Regions from separate parts of the Paenibacillus sp. FSL M7-0802 genome, predicted to be linked through region 3. Evidence: predicted binding sites of a transcription regulator. Region 3 holds the regulator's gene; each other region holds the start of a gene.
The links. The regulator LexA, encoded in region 3, represses DNA repair genes until DNA is damaged. The targets are predictions, from matches to a motif close to CGAACATATGTTCG.
Positions count from the first base shown of each region.

Region 1 (5,125 bases), 700 kb from region 3:
TCAGGTGCTGGAGGTCATTCCGGAAGTTGCACCGAAAGGGACCGAAGATAGCGGCATACTCCATGGATATAGTGACAATTATATTCAACTGGCGTTTGAAGGTACTGAGGATCTGGTTGGCAAGGTATGCCGCGTGAAGCTGACGAAGGCGGGCATTAATGAAAGTGAAGGCCAATTGGTTCGCGTACTAGAGAATGGGCTGCAAACAGCTCTGTAAGAACAAAAAAAGCCTGAACAGGCAATAGAGATGGCAAACAAGGATTTCGCCTTTCCTTACAGAGAGGACGGAATCCTTGTTGCGCAAGGAAGGGAGATTACAGGATGGCAGCAAAAAAGGAAATTTCCGCAGGCGGCGTTGTGTTTCGCAAACAGGGGGAGCAACTTGAAATTCAGCTCATTACTGACCGATATGGCAAGGTATCCTTGGCTAAAGGGAAAATGGAGTTGGGAGAAACAATCGAACAGACGGCTTTACGTGAAATTCGCGAGGAAACAGGGTTGAACGGGCGGATTATCCAGCATGTAGATATGATTGCTTATACGTATCATCATCCAGAATTTGGGGAAGTAGATAAAGAAGTACACTATTATCTCGTAGAGGCACTGGATGGGGATTTACAGGCACAGATTGAAGAAATTAAAGGAGTTGCGTGGCATACGCCTGAGGAAGCATGGCGTCTCCAGCGCCAGGGTGGATATGACAATAATGATGTCATTTTAAGCAAGGCGCTGTCCATGCTAGGAATTAACGTTTGATTCTGTGGGGAGATATACGATCCTCTAAACGCGTCCACACAGGTAGATAGCAGAGAGGCAAAACCAGCAGAGAGCTAATAACGTTAAACAGAGTTTGGGCATGGGCTACTTTAGCTCCGGGCTCGGTAGATATCCAGGCAGCGGCCATCTCCAGACCAGGGATCAACGGCATAAAGAGCAAGGCTCCGCCTACGTTCAGCAGCACGTGGGACCAGGCCACAAATTTGCCGGACACGCTGCCGCCAACAGCGGCAATGAGGGCGGTTACGCAGGTGCCTACATTGGAGCCGATGACGATGGCGATCCCCACATCGGCTGGCAAGGCTCCCGCAGCGGCAAGGCTAATCGCCATGCCAATGACGGCTGCGCTACTGTGAACCAGCGCGGTCAGGCAGGCTCCAGCAGCGAAGGCCCACCACATGTTGGCCGCAGCGTGATCAAGAAACCAGCGGAATAGTCCGGCCTGCTCAATCCAGGGGCCGACTGTTTGCATTACGCGGATACCTGCCAGAATCAGCGAAAATCCAGCAAAGACGAGGCTGATATATTGTACAGCCTGCGGACGGCTAAGCCCATTGGAGCCGGGTGAAGCTCCGGCGGACGCATACTGGCGATTGGGGACAGCTTCACCCCACAGGACGGCAGTGCTCCAGCATAGCAGTGAGCCGCAGAGCAGCGGAACAGCCAGCATGCCAAGCTGGAGCCCCATCAGCTCAGTGGTCAGGCAGGTGCCGATATTGGTGCCGAGAATGATGCCGAGCGTGCGGCCGTAGGTCAACAGCCCGGCGTTGACCAGTCCGATCGTCAGCACCGTTACGGCGGTGCTGCTTTGCAGCAGGGCCGTAATGCCTGAGCTGAACAGCATGCCCCGCCAAGGTGAAACTGTGGCGCGGTTCAGCCAGCGGGTGAGGAAGGGACCGGCCAAATGCCGGAGGGCTGCTTCCATCAGCTTCATCCCGCCCAAAAAAATAAACAGCCCACCGCACAGTGGGAGTATAACATGTATAAACACGGGCATAGCCCCCTTTTCTAGGTGAAAATACTTATGTAACAGCCTATGATCTGTCGGGGACAGCCATGACAAGCATGGCTGAGCTCTTTTTTACGGAACGATATTAAGGACTTTGAGTAATCCAAGAATGGGAGTGAAGGATTTTGCCTTCAGTAATATTAGAACGCAGCCGTAAAAAAAGGCTGGAGCACGCACACCCTTGGGTGTTTAAAAACGAAATAGCCAAGATCGAAGGGAACCCAGAGGCAGGCGATTTGGTCAGTATCGTTAACCATCAGGGGCGTTATTTGGCGACAGGTTACTATAATCCAGCTTCACAAATTACAGTGCGTGTGATGTCCTACGAGCCGCTGGAAGCAATGGATCAAAACTTTTTTGCCCAACGCTTTCGCAAATGTCTGGAGCACCGCGAACGTTTTGTGACCGGGGGAAACGCTTATCGGTTGGTGTACGGCGAGGCTGATTTTTTGCCTGGACTGATTGTAGATCGATTTGGTGATGTGTTAGTCGTGCAGTTGTTAACGCTTGGCATGGATCGGCGCAGGGAAGAAATCAGGGATGCGCTCGTTGAAGTAGTGGGTCCTGTTGGTATATATGAGCGAAGTGATGTATCCATCCGTGAGCTGGAAGGATTGGAACAAACGAAGGGTCCTTTGTACGGTGATTGCCCGCGTCATGTGGTAGTGACGGAAAATGGCCTGCAAATCAAGGTTGATATCGTAGAGGGCCAGAAGACGGGTTATTTCTTTGACCAGCGTGAAAATCGTGCGGCCATAGCACCGTTGATGACAGGTTGGGGAGCACGTAGTGGAATTACGCTACAAGAAGTAGCTGCAGACTCAGGGGATGCGGGCACAACGGTCATGAAGCCAGTGAATAAAAGTGGTAAGGTTGTTGAATTCCCATTCTGGGATGGCGCAACCGTATTGGAATGTTTTTCGCACACGGGAAGCTTTACGCTCAATGCATGTAAACATGGTGCTAAAAAAGTAACTTGTCTTGATATTTCTGAGCATGCGATTGAAAGTGCGCGGGATAATGTCAAGCTGAACGGTTTTGAGGAACGCGTTGAGTTTGTCGTCGACGATGCTTTTCAATATTTGCGCAATCAAGTGAAAGGTGTAGAGGAACGCAATGCACGAGCCGGGGGCAAAGGAGATACATCCAAGCCGCTGACAGCAGGTGGCGGACGCACCTTTGACGTGGTCATTCTTGATCCGCCAGCCTTTGCCAAAACGAAGAACGCTGTCAAAGGAGCTACACGTGGATATAAAGATATCAACCTGCACGGGATGAAGCTGGTCAATGAGGGCGGCTATCTGGTGACAGCGAGCTGCTCATTCCATATGCGGCCAGAGTTGTTTTTAGATACCATTAAGGAAGCGGCGGCAGATGCCGGCAAAATCCTTCGTCTGGTAGACTGGAGAGCGGCTGGTAAGGACCATCCTCAAATTTTGGGTGTGGAGGAAGGCCATTACTTGAAATTCGCCATCTTTGAGGTGCGCAGCCGGACACAGCTGTAGGTTTCATACAAGGTCAAAGTCAATCGCCTTTTTGGTGATTAAATAGGTAAAATAGACTCGTTTAGGTATAAATCAGTCCTGTAGAGAAGGCGTGCACCAAGCCAATCTGCGGGACTGATTTGTTTTTTTAGAGGGAGGAAGAATTGCTACAACATGGCAAACGTACGTTCTTTTCTCCCTTGCCTGATATGCTATACTGTTTAATAGAATGTTGTTCGTTGGAAAGGAGGCCGCATCATGTCGGTCCGCTTGTTGATTGGCCGCTCTGGGAGTGGTAAAAGTACGTTAATCCGCAATGAAATGACGTCTATGTTACGCGAGGAGCCGCTAGGTAAGCCTATGCTGTTACTTGTACCGGAGCAATCGTCATTTGCTTCTGAGCATGCGTTACTTACAGAAGCCGGAGACGGTATTCAGGGGTCGGTGCGCGCCCAAGTGATGGGATTTCATCGTCTTGCCTATTTAGTTATGCAGGAAACCGGGGGTTCAGCACTGGTGCCTGTAACGGAAGAAGGCAAGAAGATGCTTTTATATAAAATTATTCGTCGTCGCAAGGATGAACTGAGTTTGTTTAAGGATTCGGGAGACCAGCTCGGCTTTGTGGATCGGTTGAATACATTGTTTACAGAGCTAAAGCAGTATGGAAATGATACTCGGTCTGTACCGGAGCAACTGGAGCGAATGAACGCTGCTGGAGAGTCAACTCCGATTTTGCGTGGCAAGCTCAAAGATATCAGTCTAATCTATGAGGATTTTGAACGAGAGCTGACGCTTAAATATATTGACGGTGAAGATACGCTGCGCATGCTGGCAGAACAGATTGCTGAGTCTTCCCTTGTGCGTGGGGCAGATATTTGGATGGATGGCTACCGCAGGTTTACACCACATGAATACAAGGTGGTGGAGCAGCTTATGCTGCACGCTTCTTCGTTGACGGTGGCGCTGACTTGCAACCGCAGCTACGAGAGCGGACAGCTTCCGCATGAGCTGGATTTGTTTCATCCCTCAGCGGCTGCGTATGTAAAGCTCAAAGGAATGGCAGACGAGCTGATGATAGAGACGCAGACACAATTACTGCGCCCTGATCCGCTGCCGAGATTTAAGGAGCGTCCGGCGTTGGCGTATTTGGAGGCTAACTTTGAACATCGTACAGGGTTACGGAATCAGGAACAATGGATGCGGCTGCAGCAGCTACGAGAGCAGTGGACAGAAGAACAGCCGGAAGGCATAAAACTGTACACTGCGGCTAATCGCCGTGCAGAGCTGGAAGGGGCTGCACGCGAAATGCGTCGTCTGGCCCGAGATGAGGGCGCTCGTTATCGGGAGATGGCCCTGTTTGTACGTCATATTGAAGATTATGAGCCATGGGTGGAACCGATATTCAAACAATATGAGGTTCCAGTATTTCTGGATCAGCGGAGAAGTGTTTTGCATCATCCCTTAGTGGAATTGATTCGGGCTTCGCTGGATATCGTGCAGCGTCGTTGGCGATATGAGGATGTATTCCGTGCGGTCAAAACAGACCTTCTCCTGCCGCTGGATGGTCGGGTGAGCCGTGAGGAGATGGACCGTTTGGAAAACTATGTACTAGCCTGCGGAATACAAGGCAGCCGTTGGACAGACGGTCGCCCGTGGCAGGCTGTGCCCAGCTTGTCACTGGAGCTGGAGGAGCAGGAACGGAGCCGTAGGCGGGATGAAACGTTGGATTTGATGGAGCTGTGCCGGGATGTGATCGTGACGCCTTTACGTGCGTTTGAGAAACGTGTGGGCAAGGCACGAACTGCACTTGAGAAGTGTGAAGCGGTATATCTGTTACTGGAGGATGCAGAGATTG
Region 1 is NZ_JBBOSD010000001.1:4,823,063-4,828,187, forward strand. It holds gene mtaB (tRNA (N(6)-L-threonylcarbamoyladenosine(37)-C(2))-methylthiotransferase MtaB) at 1-217, shown strand, start outside; gene MHB54_RS22145 (NUDIX hydrolase) at 322-756, shown strand; gene MHB54_RS22150 (Na/Pi cotransporter family protein) at 746-1,768, opposite strand; gene MHB54_RS22155 (class I SAM-dependent rRNA methyltransferase) at 1,912-3,291, shown strand; gene addB (helicase-exonuclease AddAB subunit AddB) at 3,529-5,125, shown strand, end outside.
Region 1: a site for LexA is predicted at 3,449-3,462, ahead of addB (helicase-exonuclease AddAB subunit AddB). Genes of this name have one in related genera too.

Region 2 (5,125 bases), 5.1 Mb from region 3:
AAACGCCTTGGTGCGAGGAAATACTAATGACTGTAATTCCTGGAAAGGCAGTCATTTCATTTTCCGCAAAGTGAGGTGTATACGTTATGACCGTCAGCTGGATTGTGACTGGGCTCGGTATAATTGTCAGTTTACTGGGCTATTATCTGACACCGAATGCATGGGGCTATGGCATACTGGGCTTTGGTCTTGCTCACATTGTGCTTGGACTTTTGGATATGTTCCGAACTCCAACACGAAGCCATAATTAGATATTTTGACCGTAAATGAAATAAAGGCGTTTTTGTCAGGAAAACTGGCAAGAACGCCTTTTTAGTCAACGGATTATTGGATTTTTGTAAATGACTAGCCTATAATTAGATATTGAACTTTGTTGTGGAAAGGAAAGTGAAACGATGGCTTCAGAAAATTCATTTGATATCGTCTCCAAAATGGATATGCAGGAGTTAACAAATGCGGTTCATCAGACGGAGCGTGAAATTGAAACTCGATTTGATTTCAAGGGTAGCAAAAGTAGCCTTAAGCTTGAGAAAGAAGCTCTTACGATTGCATCGGAAGACGAATACAAGCTGAATGCGGTGATTGATATTTTGCAATCTAAAATGGCCAAACGAGGTCTGTCCCTTAAAAATGTGGAGTATGGCAAATTGGAACCCGCCTCTTTAGGTTCAGTGCGTCAGCGTCTTTCGCTTAAGCAGGGAATTGATCAGGATAATGCCAAGAAAATTAACATTCTTATTCGGGACTCCAAGCTAAAAGTTAAAAGTCAGATTCAAGGTGATCAAATCCGAGTGACCGGAAAAAACAGGGATGATTTACAGGCGATCATTCAATTGCTACGTAAAGCTGATTTGCCATTGGAGCTTCAATTTACAAACATGAAATAAAGCCGTTTTCCCTCATACATTTTGTAGGAAAAAACGTTGCTTGATGTGCGGCAGGTTATTTTGACATGCGTTTTGTGCCATATTATACTTGTAACGAAAATGCAGACAATTCAGGTGTATAGCGCTCGTCGATAGCGATTTACATAGGATTGAATTTAATCCGAAAACTGCCATTTGTAATCAAGTACGATAATCAGGGGAGAGTGTGTTGTGAATTTACCCAACAGAATTACAATAACGCGGATTTGCCTTATTCCGGTGATGATGCTGGCTTTGCTGGTGGACTTTGATTTTTATCCGCCGCCGATTGAGATCGGAGCTTTCAAGCTGCCGTATAATCAGCTGATTGCGGCTATCATTTTCCTTGTAGCAGCCAGCACGGATGGTCTTGACGGATATTTGGCACGTAAAAATAATATGGTCACCAATTTGGGCAAGCTGTTGGACCCCCTTGCTGATAAGCTTTTGGTAACCGCCATTTTGGTTTCCTTGGTAGAAATGGGAAAAATCGATTCGTGGATTGTCGTTGTGATTGTTAGCCGTGAGTTTGCGGTTACGGGTCTGCGTCAGATTGCCTTACTGGATGGTTCTGTGGTTGCTGCAAGTAATTGGGGCAAATTGAAGACGATCATCCAGATCGTTGCTATTGTAGCGTTGCTCATTAATAATTTCCCGTTTGTTTTTCTTGGTATCCCGTTTGATTTAATAGCGATATGGGCAGCGGTGTTGATCACCATTTATTCGGGTATTGATTATTTTGTGAAAAATATCCACTTGCTGAGCTCCTCCAAAGTTTAACAGGATAAATTTTATGGAAACAGCAATAGGGACTAAACTTATTGCTGTTTCTTTACATAATTCCCATAATATTCGCAGTACAGGAGGAAGAATTGATGAAAGCTGAAATAATTGCAGTAGGTACAGAGTTATTGCTCGGACAAATAGTGAATACAAATGCTCAATATTTGTCACAAGAGTTGGCTACAATCGGAATCGATGTATATTTTCAGACTGTAGTTGGCGATAACATAGATCGGCTTCAGGAAGCGATAAGAATTGCTCAGAAGCGTGCGGATATTATTTTGTTTTCCGGTGGTCTGGGACCGACTCAGGATGATTTGACGAAAGATGCGATAGCGTCTGTATTGGGGCGAAAATTGCACATAGATCGTCTTGCAATGGACAAGCTAGATCAGTTTTTCCGTAACCGTGGGGTAGAAATGACCGAGAATAACCGCCGGCAGGCGCTTTCTATTGAAGGCGCTACTCCGCTTGAAAATGAGACAGGGCTAGCTGTGGGCGACGCAATTGCACAGGACGGTAAATTTTATGTAGTTTTGCCTGGACCGCCTAAGGAACTCAAACCCATGTTTGCAAACCAAGCGAAACCTTGGTTGCTTCAGCAGGCATTGAGCGGTGAGGAAATGCCAATTTATTCAAAAATGCTAAAATTTGCAGGGATCGGTGAGTCAGCTCTTGAAACCCATTTGTTAGATCTGATCCAATCCCAGACAGACCCCACGATTGCTCCTTATGCCAAGGAAGGGGAAGTCACGATCCGTATATCCACCAAGGCGGCCAGCGAAAGTGAAGCACTAATTAAGCTGACGGCTACGGAAGTAGAAATTCAGCAGCGTCTTTCGGAATATATGTATGCAAGTGAAGATGTTACGCTGGAGAAGGTTATCGTAGATCTAATGGCCAAACGCGGGCTCACTGTGAGTGCGGCAGAAAGCTGTACAGGTGGAATGCTGATGGAACACATCACTTCTATACCTGGCAGTGCTGTTATGTTTCAAGGTGGCATCGTGTGCTATTCCAATGAAATGAAGATGAAATTACTCAACGTGCCTTATGATTATTTGGAAGGGGATCAAGCGCCAGGTGCAGTGAGTAAGGAAGTAGCCCTTGTGCTTGCAGAGCAGGCGAGAATGATCATGGACAGCGATTTTGGACTTTCAGTTACTGGTGTTGCCGGGCCTGGGTATTCCGAACGGAAGCCAGTCGGTTTGGTGTATATTGGCATTGCTGAACGCGACAAGGAAACGGAAGTACATGAACTGAGACTGAGTGGTAACCGTGAAACAATCCGACTGCGATCAGTCAAAGCAATCCTGTACAGATTGTGGCGCAGGCTGGTAGAGAACGAGAAACCCTCTTAAACATCTATGTACAGTGTGGGTCGTAGAGTTGTTTTAGATAGATATTTATGATATAATCATCTTATCGGAAGAACCGTTGCAAAGCCTTTTGCCAGCGGTTCTTTTTTTGTTTTAAGAGACAGGTGTAATTGTAGAAGAGAGCTGTGTGAACAAAAAAACGAATGTATGTTCGAAAAAATGCTTGGCAAGCGTGTCAAAACAAGGTATTATTAAAGTACAAACAATGAAGGATGTGAGTTTATTGTCAGATCGTCGTGCTGCGCTGGATATGGCGCTCCGTCAAATAGAAAAGCAATTTGGTAAAGGTTCCATTATGAAGTTGGGTGAGTCTACCCACATGCAAGTGGAAACGATCCCCAGTGGTTCGATTGCTTTGGATATTGCGTTAGGAACGGGCGGCTTTCCAAGAGGCCGGGTTATTGAAATATACGGACCGGAATCATCCGGTAAAACGACAGTAGCTCTTCACGCTATCGCAGAGGTGCAAAAAACAGGCGGACAAGCCGCCTTTATCGACGCCGAGCATGCGCTTGATCCGTCGTATGCAAGCAAGCTGGGTGTCAATATTGATGAGTTGTTACTATCGCAACCAGATACAGGAGAGCAGGCGCTTGAGATTGCCGAAGCTCTTGTACGTAGTGGAGCAGTAGACATTGTAGTTGTTGACTCCGTAGCGGCACTTGTGCCCAAGGCAGAGATTGAAGGCGAAATGGGAGATTCCCACGTTGGTCTTCAAGCACGTTTGATGTCTCAGGCATTGCGTAAGCTTTCTGGAGCCATTAATAAGTCGAAAACCATTGCTATTTTTATTAACCAGCTACGTGAAAAAGTAGGTGTTATGTTCGGTAACCCTGAAACAACACCAGGTGGACGTGCCTTGAAGTTTTACTCTACGGTACGTTTGGATGTTCGTCGTATTGAAAGTTTGAAAATGGGTAACGACATTGTGGGTAACCGCACACGTATTAAAGTCGTGAAGAACAAAGTTGCCCCTCCTTTCCGTCAGGCTGAGGTAGATATTATGTACGGTGAGGGCATTTCCAAAGAAGGTAGCCTGATCGATATCGGTACGGAGCATGACATTGTCGACAAGAGCGGAGCCTGGTATTCCTACGAAGGTGAGCGCCTTGGTCAGGGACGTGAGAATGCTAAGCAATTTTTGAAGGAAAATCCGAATATTGCTAGTACGATCGAACAAAAAATTCGGGTGGCCAGCAATCTGATTACGACGGTTGCTCCGCCTACAGAAGAAGAGTTGGCACAGCAAGCGAAGGAAGAACAGGAATTGTTGGAGCTTGAATAAAGCTCGGTGAATCCTGGTTTGTGAACTGGGGCCAGGGTTATGGCACCGTCCGTTTGAATAGCATGATTCTGATGCCCTGCACAGTTGTGCAGGGCATTTTTGCATCAACTAGAGTCTGCTTTGTCAGTGGAATCTAACTTTTGCGTAGCAGGTGTTCAAAGGCTGCTTTCGTGAATTTCAAAGTGAGGGAAATATATTGCAGTTGGACGATGAAGATGAATACACTTCGGAAGCAAATAAGCAACAAGGGATTTCTCTTTTTCCGGATCATGAGGAATTGATGATTACTAGGGTAGAGCAGGGACAGGGACGCAAACGTGGAAGGTATATCATACATTTTGGTCCTTATTCACTGTCTGTATTAGAAGATGTAATGATCAAGTACAATATGTTCAAAGGAACGTCATTTGATAAAAAAGAACTGGAAGATATCGTTCTGGCAGATGAAAAGCAACAGGCTTATGTACTTGCGCTTCGCTATTTGGGGCGAAAGCCTCGCACACGTCAGGAAATTGCCCAGCGTTTAGCGCAAAAAGAACTGGATCAGTCTGTTATTGACGAAGTAATGGTCCGACTCCATAGGGAACAACTCGTAGATGATGATTTATACGCCCGTCAATGGGCAAGGCAGCGCATAACAAGCCAACGTAAGGGGAAGATGTGGGTTAGGCAAGAACTTCGTCAGAAGGGCATCTCTAAAGCCTCTATTGGCGAAGCGTTAGGTGAGATCACCGATAATGAGGAGTGGGAGAGCGCTTTGACGGTCGGACGTA
Region 2 is NZ_JBBOSD010000001.1:428,440-433,564, reverse strand. It holds gene MHB54_RS02290 (helix-turn-helix domain-containing protein) at 1-2, shown strand, start outside; gene MHB54_RS02285 (hypothetical protein) at 87-251, shown strand; gene MHB54_RS02280 (YajQ family cyclic di-GMP-binding protein) at 396-887, shown strand; gene pgsA (CDP-diacylglycerol--glycerol-3-phosphate 3-phosphatidyltransferase) at 1,098-1,685, shown strand; gene MHB54_RS02270 (competence/damage-inducible protein A) at 1,781-3,049, shown strand; gene recA (recombinase RecA) at 3,291-4,352, shown strand; gene MHB54_RS02260 (regulatory protein RecX) at 4,549-5,125, shown strand, end outside.
Region 2: a site for LexA is predicted at 3,208-3,221, ahead of recA (recombinase RecA). Genes of this name have one in related genera too.

Region 3 (5,125 bases):
TACCATTGAGTGTAGCGGTAGCATAATCTCCATTAGAACCATACAGAGTTATAGAGATGTTCGAGTCTGTTCCGGCATCTTTGAGATTGGCCGTATTTACAGTAACGACATATTCAACATTAGCAAAAGGCGTAACAGACTCTATACTTCTATTTGAGTCTTGTAATGAACTATAAGTGTCACTTGTGACCTGATCTGCAAAAGAAGGTGCAGCAAAAGCTACAGATGAGATAAGCATTGCTACTGATGCTAGTAAAGATACTTTTTTCATTAATTGTTACCACCTTTCTAGTATTTGTATTTAATGTTATACATGTGTAATGTATTTGTACATAGTTCATTGGTTGTGAAGAGAAATTTTTTCTTGTCTTTGTTTGTTGTATTTTATCTTTATGTGTCGGATATTAGCTTTCTAAATAATCATGTAAGGGTATGATTATTTAGAGAAGGATTTTTAGCGCTTATCCAGAATGAATTGTCGAGTTGATCAACATGAATCATACATATGAAGTGTTGATCCAATATCGAATTGTTTTCAGCTGCATTAAGTCAGATAAGAGCATCTGTAGTCCAGCCGTTGAGTAGGATATGATGGAGTTTGTGGAATACGGTGGTGGGCAAGTGGGGCCTTATAAAGTTTTAAAATAAAAAATTGAGCAAACAATGCAGCAACGTACAAACCATGGACGGATATACAGCCGGAATACTTAAGTGAAAAAAGCTGAAGCAAGTTTGAGGGCTATAGGTGTGGTCAGTTGTACACAAAGTATTTGAGTCAAGAATGCTGCTGCTTTTGACTGGGTACCATTTCGCTTCTGTTTTAACCAGTGGAAGCATAGTTGAATATGTATGGTATTTAAAAGGAAGGCAACTGAATTTAGCAGTTCTATGGGATTTAGGAGTTGGGTGTATCGTTTAACACAAAAAAAGCAGGAAGAATCCTTCCCGCTTTTGCTTGAAAACGATTATTAACGTCTGCGTTGTCTATCATTTACGCTAAACAGATTAACAGCCAGTGCGTTACCTCTTGCACGCGCAATGGCTCTTTGAGTGGAACGGATGTTTAATCTTCTTCTTCTTAAATCACGTTTGCAATGTCTTCTGCTCATAATATCACCTCCCTTCAAGAAATGAAGGTACGGTTAAATCTTAGTGGCGTTTATGCTTACGCTTGGAAATTTTGATATTCAAGGCATTGGTTGCTAGTGCATTTCCGCTTCCTGTTTTAGCAGCTGCGGCTTGAAAGACTTTAACGACCAGATATCTGTTTTTCCCGATGCGATGCTTATACGTTTTAACTCTATTTCTGATCATCTGCATATCTCCTTTGCTTAGTTCTGCTATATACATATGTCAATTGTGATAGTAATGTATCAGCATAAATCTATTAAAAGCAAAAAGAAGCTAGTACCTATATTCCTAATGGATAATAAAAAAACTCATGCGAACCTGTCTTCGCCTTTTCAACTTTACGTTGCAGGAGAATGTTACAGGCAGGTCGGCATGAGTCTAATAGTGTAGATAAAGATAATAGGCAGTTAGTATGAAAATTATTTACTATTAAGAGTGTTAAGTTTCTTCTCGTAGTACGCCTCTTGAGCAAGAATATGATTCAGTTGTTCAGAGAGCTGTTTATATTCTTGGCTGTCTTCTGGATAATTATTTCTTTCGAAAATTACAGCTTCGAGTTGCTTTTCTAAATACCTGAAATGGATAAGTATTTGTATATACTTAATACGGTCATAGGTTGTTATGTGGGAGTTCTCTTTTGCATACAAATGATCCATTGTTGGAACTACACAGCTTATGGCGATAAATATCACAACAAACGCTGAAATTATAATTTTTTTCATTTAATTCCTCCTACAGAGCTATAAGTAATTAATATACCATATTTATCTAAAACAAAGAAAGATCTATTAGTTTTGCCCATGACAGTATAGCTGCTCAAGGTCAGTGGGGGATTATTTGAGATGAGGAGGCTGATTTTTAGTAGAAAAAATAGGGATAGGTTGCTGAAATGAAAAAATAGTTGTGAGATACATAATAAACATAATAGCAATACAAAACCGGCTTGCCCTAGGCAGCCGGTTTTGTATTAGTGGATAGAATAACGGGGAAGAAAGAACGAGAAATCAGTGGAAGTCCCGGAAGAGTCCTACAACCTTGCCCAAAATGCTGACGTGTGTCAGGCGAAGCGGTTCAAAGGCTGGATTTTCAGGTTGAAGCCGAATATGATCCTTTTCTTTGTAGAAGGTTTTAACTGTAGCTTCGTCTTCATCTGTCATAGCTACAACAATATCACCATTATCAGCGGTCTGCTGCTGACGTACGATTACATAGTCTCCGTTAGCAATACCAGCTTCAATCATGCTTTCGCCTACAACAGATAACATGAATATTTTATCCTCACCAACAAAGTGTTGGGGAAGAGGAAAGTAATCTTCAATATTTTCTGTCGCCGTAATAGGAAGGCCAGCAGTTACTTTGCCGACGACGGGGACACGACTAATGGAGTAATTAATCAAGTTGCTGTTATCCGATTCGTCTTGACCGAGTAACTCAATAGCCCGTGGTTTTGTAGGATCGCGGCGAATGAGTCCTTTTTTCTCTAAACGATCCAAATGACCATGAACCGTAGAACTGGAGGCTAATCCGACAGCCTCGCCTATTTCGCGTACAGAAGGGGGGTATCCCTTTAGACGCACTTCATTGCGGATAAATTCAAGAATGGCCTGCTGGCGGCTCGAAATCTTAGACATACCGTATCAACCCCATTTAGTAACGTTTGGGAAAATTATAGCATAGAACCTCCGTTCGTACAAACATAAGTTCTAAATAATCCCTGAAAATAATTGCGAACTTTTGTTCTCTTTTCTATTGAACAAAACAAATGTTCGTGTTATATTGTGAAAACATAAGAACAAACGTTTGGAGGACACAGCCAATGATGAAATATAGCACTTATCAAAGTATTTTTCCGATGAATTTAGAAAATTTACAGGAGACTCGAAAAGAGGGTAGGGCACGTTTTATGCAGATTATTACCAATACTCTTTTACTTAAGCTTCTTATTATAGTGATTGTTGCTTGGATTGCAGGGGCAGGTGTACTTACAGTTTTCGCGGCACCTTCAGCTTCCAAGGAAGAAGTGGCTAAACTGACCGTACAACCTGGGGATACGTTGTGGGAGATTGCCGCAAATCATAAACCGGAACGAATGGATACACGGGTATATATAGAAGGAATTGTGCGGATTAACGGTTTGGAGGATCGGGGAGTGCAGGCAGGTCAGGTACTCAAGCTTCCTAACTTCTGATCTATAGTCTATTAGAGCTTGTCAGGGAGCGTAATACGGGAGCCTTGACAAGCTCTTTTCTACATGTCAAAGTGTATTATATCTTTGCTTTTATGGAGGGGACACAATTTGGATATAGACAGCTTGGTACAGCGCATTAATGAATTAGCGCGCAAAGCAAAATCCGAGGGTTTGACGGAAGAGGAAGCCACAGAGCGCGCCAATCTTCGGGAAATTTATTTAGGTAACATTCGCCGTAATTTTCGGCAGCAGCTTGAGACGATTGAATTTGTGGACGATGATACATCGAAAGGAAATGACGGGCTGAAGCATTAATGTTGTTAAAGTGCCCAAGCCTGCAATTTGCCTTTTGTTTTAGGTACCTTTTATGGTATCTATATAGATCAGCTTTGAGGCAATTGTTTTAATGTAATATATCTGGGAAGGAATTGAGAGATGGCCCGATCATTTGAAAGAAAAGTACGCAAAAACACAGCGCATTTAAATAAATCGCGCAAAAAGCAAGGCATTCAAACCATTAGCGGCGCAGGTTCTACAATGGATATTTTCCGTGGCCGTAACATTACTGTGCCAATTATGCTGGCTGGTCTTTCTGTATTGTACATGCTTATGAGTTACTTTTTGACTAAGACCGGTATGCGAGGGATGGATTGGCTTGTATTCGGCCTGTACTTGATGCTGGCTGTTATCTTTTTCATCCGTCGTCCTTATTTGAAAGTGGGAAAGGATACTCTCTATATGCTGAAAGGTGGTAGAGAACGTCCAATGACGGCAGGGGACATGAAAGCCATCAAGATTGAAAAGGGTTACGTAACCGTTGAAAGAAAAGGTAAGGGTGGTAATTTTATTTTCACAAAATCATTAGGTCGCTATGACACGGATGCCATTGCAGAGCGACTTGAGAAGTTTGCGCTATCCAATCAGATACAGGTAGACAAGAAATAACTGATTTAGCCTGTAGCTCTGTAACAAAGGCCGTATGATGTTATTTCATATAACATGCTGCGGCCGCTTGCTTAATATGGGCACACATAACGATTCAAATGCTTAATCAAGCAAATAGGCGTACATATACTGTGGAAAGAGAGTGGATAATTCAGATGACGATTCAGGCGGTAATGTTTGATCTTGATGATACCCTTTTGTGGGATGAACGTAGTGTAGAAGAGGCATTTGATGCAGCGTGTCAAACAGGCTCCCGTGAAGCAGGCGTTGATCCAAAAACTCTGGAGGAAGCCGTACGTAAGGAAGCACGCGCTTTGTATGAATCCTATGAAACCTTTAGTTTTACTCAAATGATCGGCATTAATCCGTTTGAAGGATTGTGGGCGAATTTTACAGCAGGTGAGCAACCTGAATTCCGCCAATTGGAACAGTTGGCCCCTGTTTATCGAAAGGAATCATGGCGCAGAGGACTCCAGCAACTAGGGATAGATAATGAGAAGTTGGCGGAAAAGCTGGCTACCCAATTTGCTTCGGAAAGACGCGCGCGTCCACATGTATATGAAGAAACGTTCGAGATTCTAGAACAATTGAAGGGACATTACAAGCTGTTATTGCTGACAAATGGCTCCCCTGATCTACAACAGGAGAAACTGGATGGAGTTCCTCAATTAGCTCCTTTCTTTGATCATGTTGTCATTTCAGGTTCATTTGGTCGAGGCAAGCCTGATCCGTCTATATTCCAGCATGCTTTGGGGCTTCTTGGTATTGAGCCTGAACATGCTTTAATGGTAGGAGATAAACTGACGACTGATATTCAAGGAGCGTTGGCAGCAGGTGTACACTCGGTCTGGGTGAACCGAA
Region 3 is NZ_JBBOSD010000001.1:5,525,781-5,530,905, forward strand. It holds gene MHB54_RS25295 (PLAT/LH2 domain-containing protein) at 1-271, opposite strand, end outside; gene MHB54_RS25300 (hypothetical protein) at 969-1,109, opposite strand; gene MHB54_RS25305 (hypothetical protein) at 1,150-1,314, opposite strand; gene MHB54_RS25310 (hypothetical protein) at 1,551-1,853, opposite strand; gene lexA (transcriptional repressor LexA) at 2,136-2,762, opposite strand; gene MHB54_RS25320 (LysM peptidoglycan-binding domain-containing protein) at 2,951-3,319, shown strand; gene MHB54_RS25325 (DUF896 domain-containing protein) at 3,428-3,634, shown strand; gene MHB54_RS25330 (hypothetical protein) at 3,755-4,264, shown strand; gene MHB54_RS25335 (HAD family hydrolase) at 4,420-5,125, shown strand, end outside.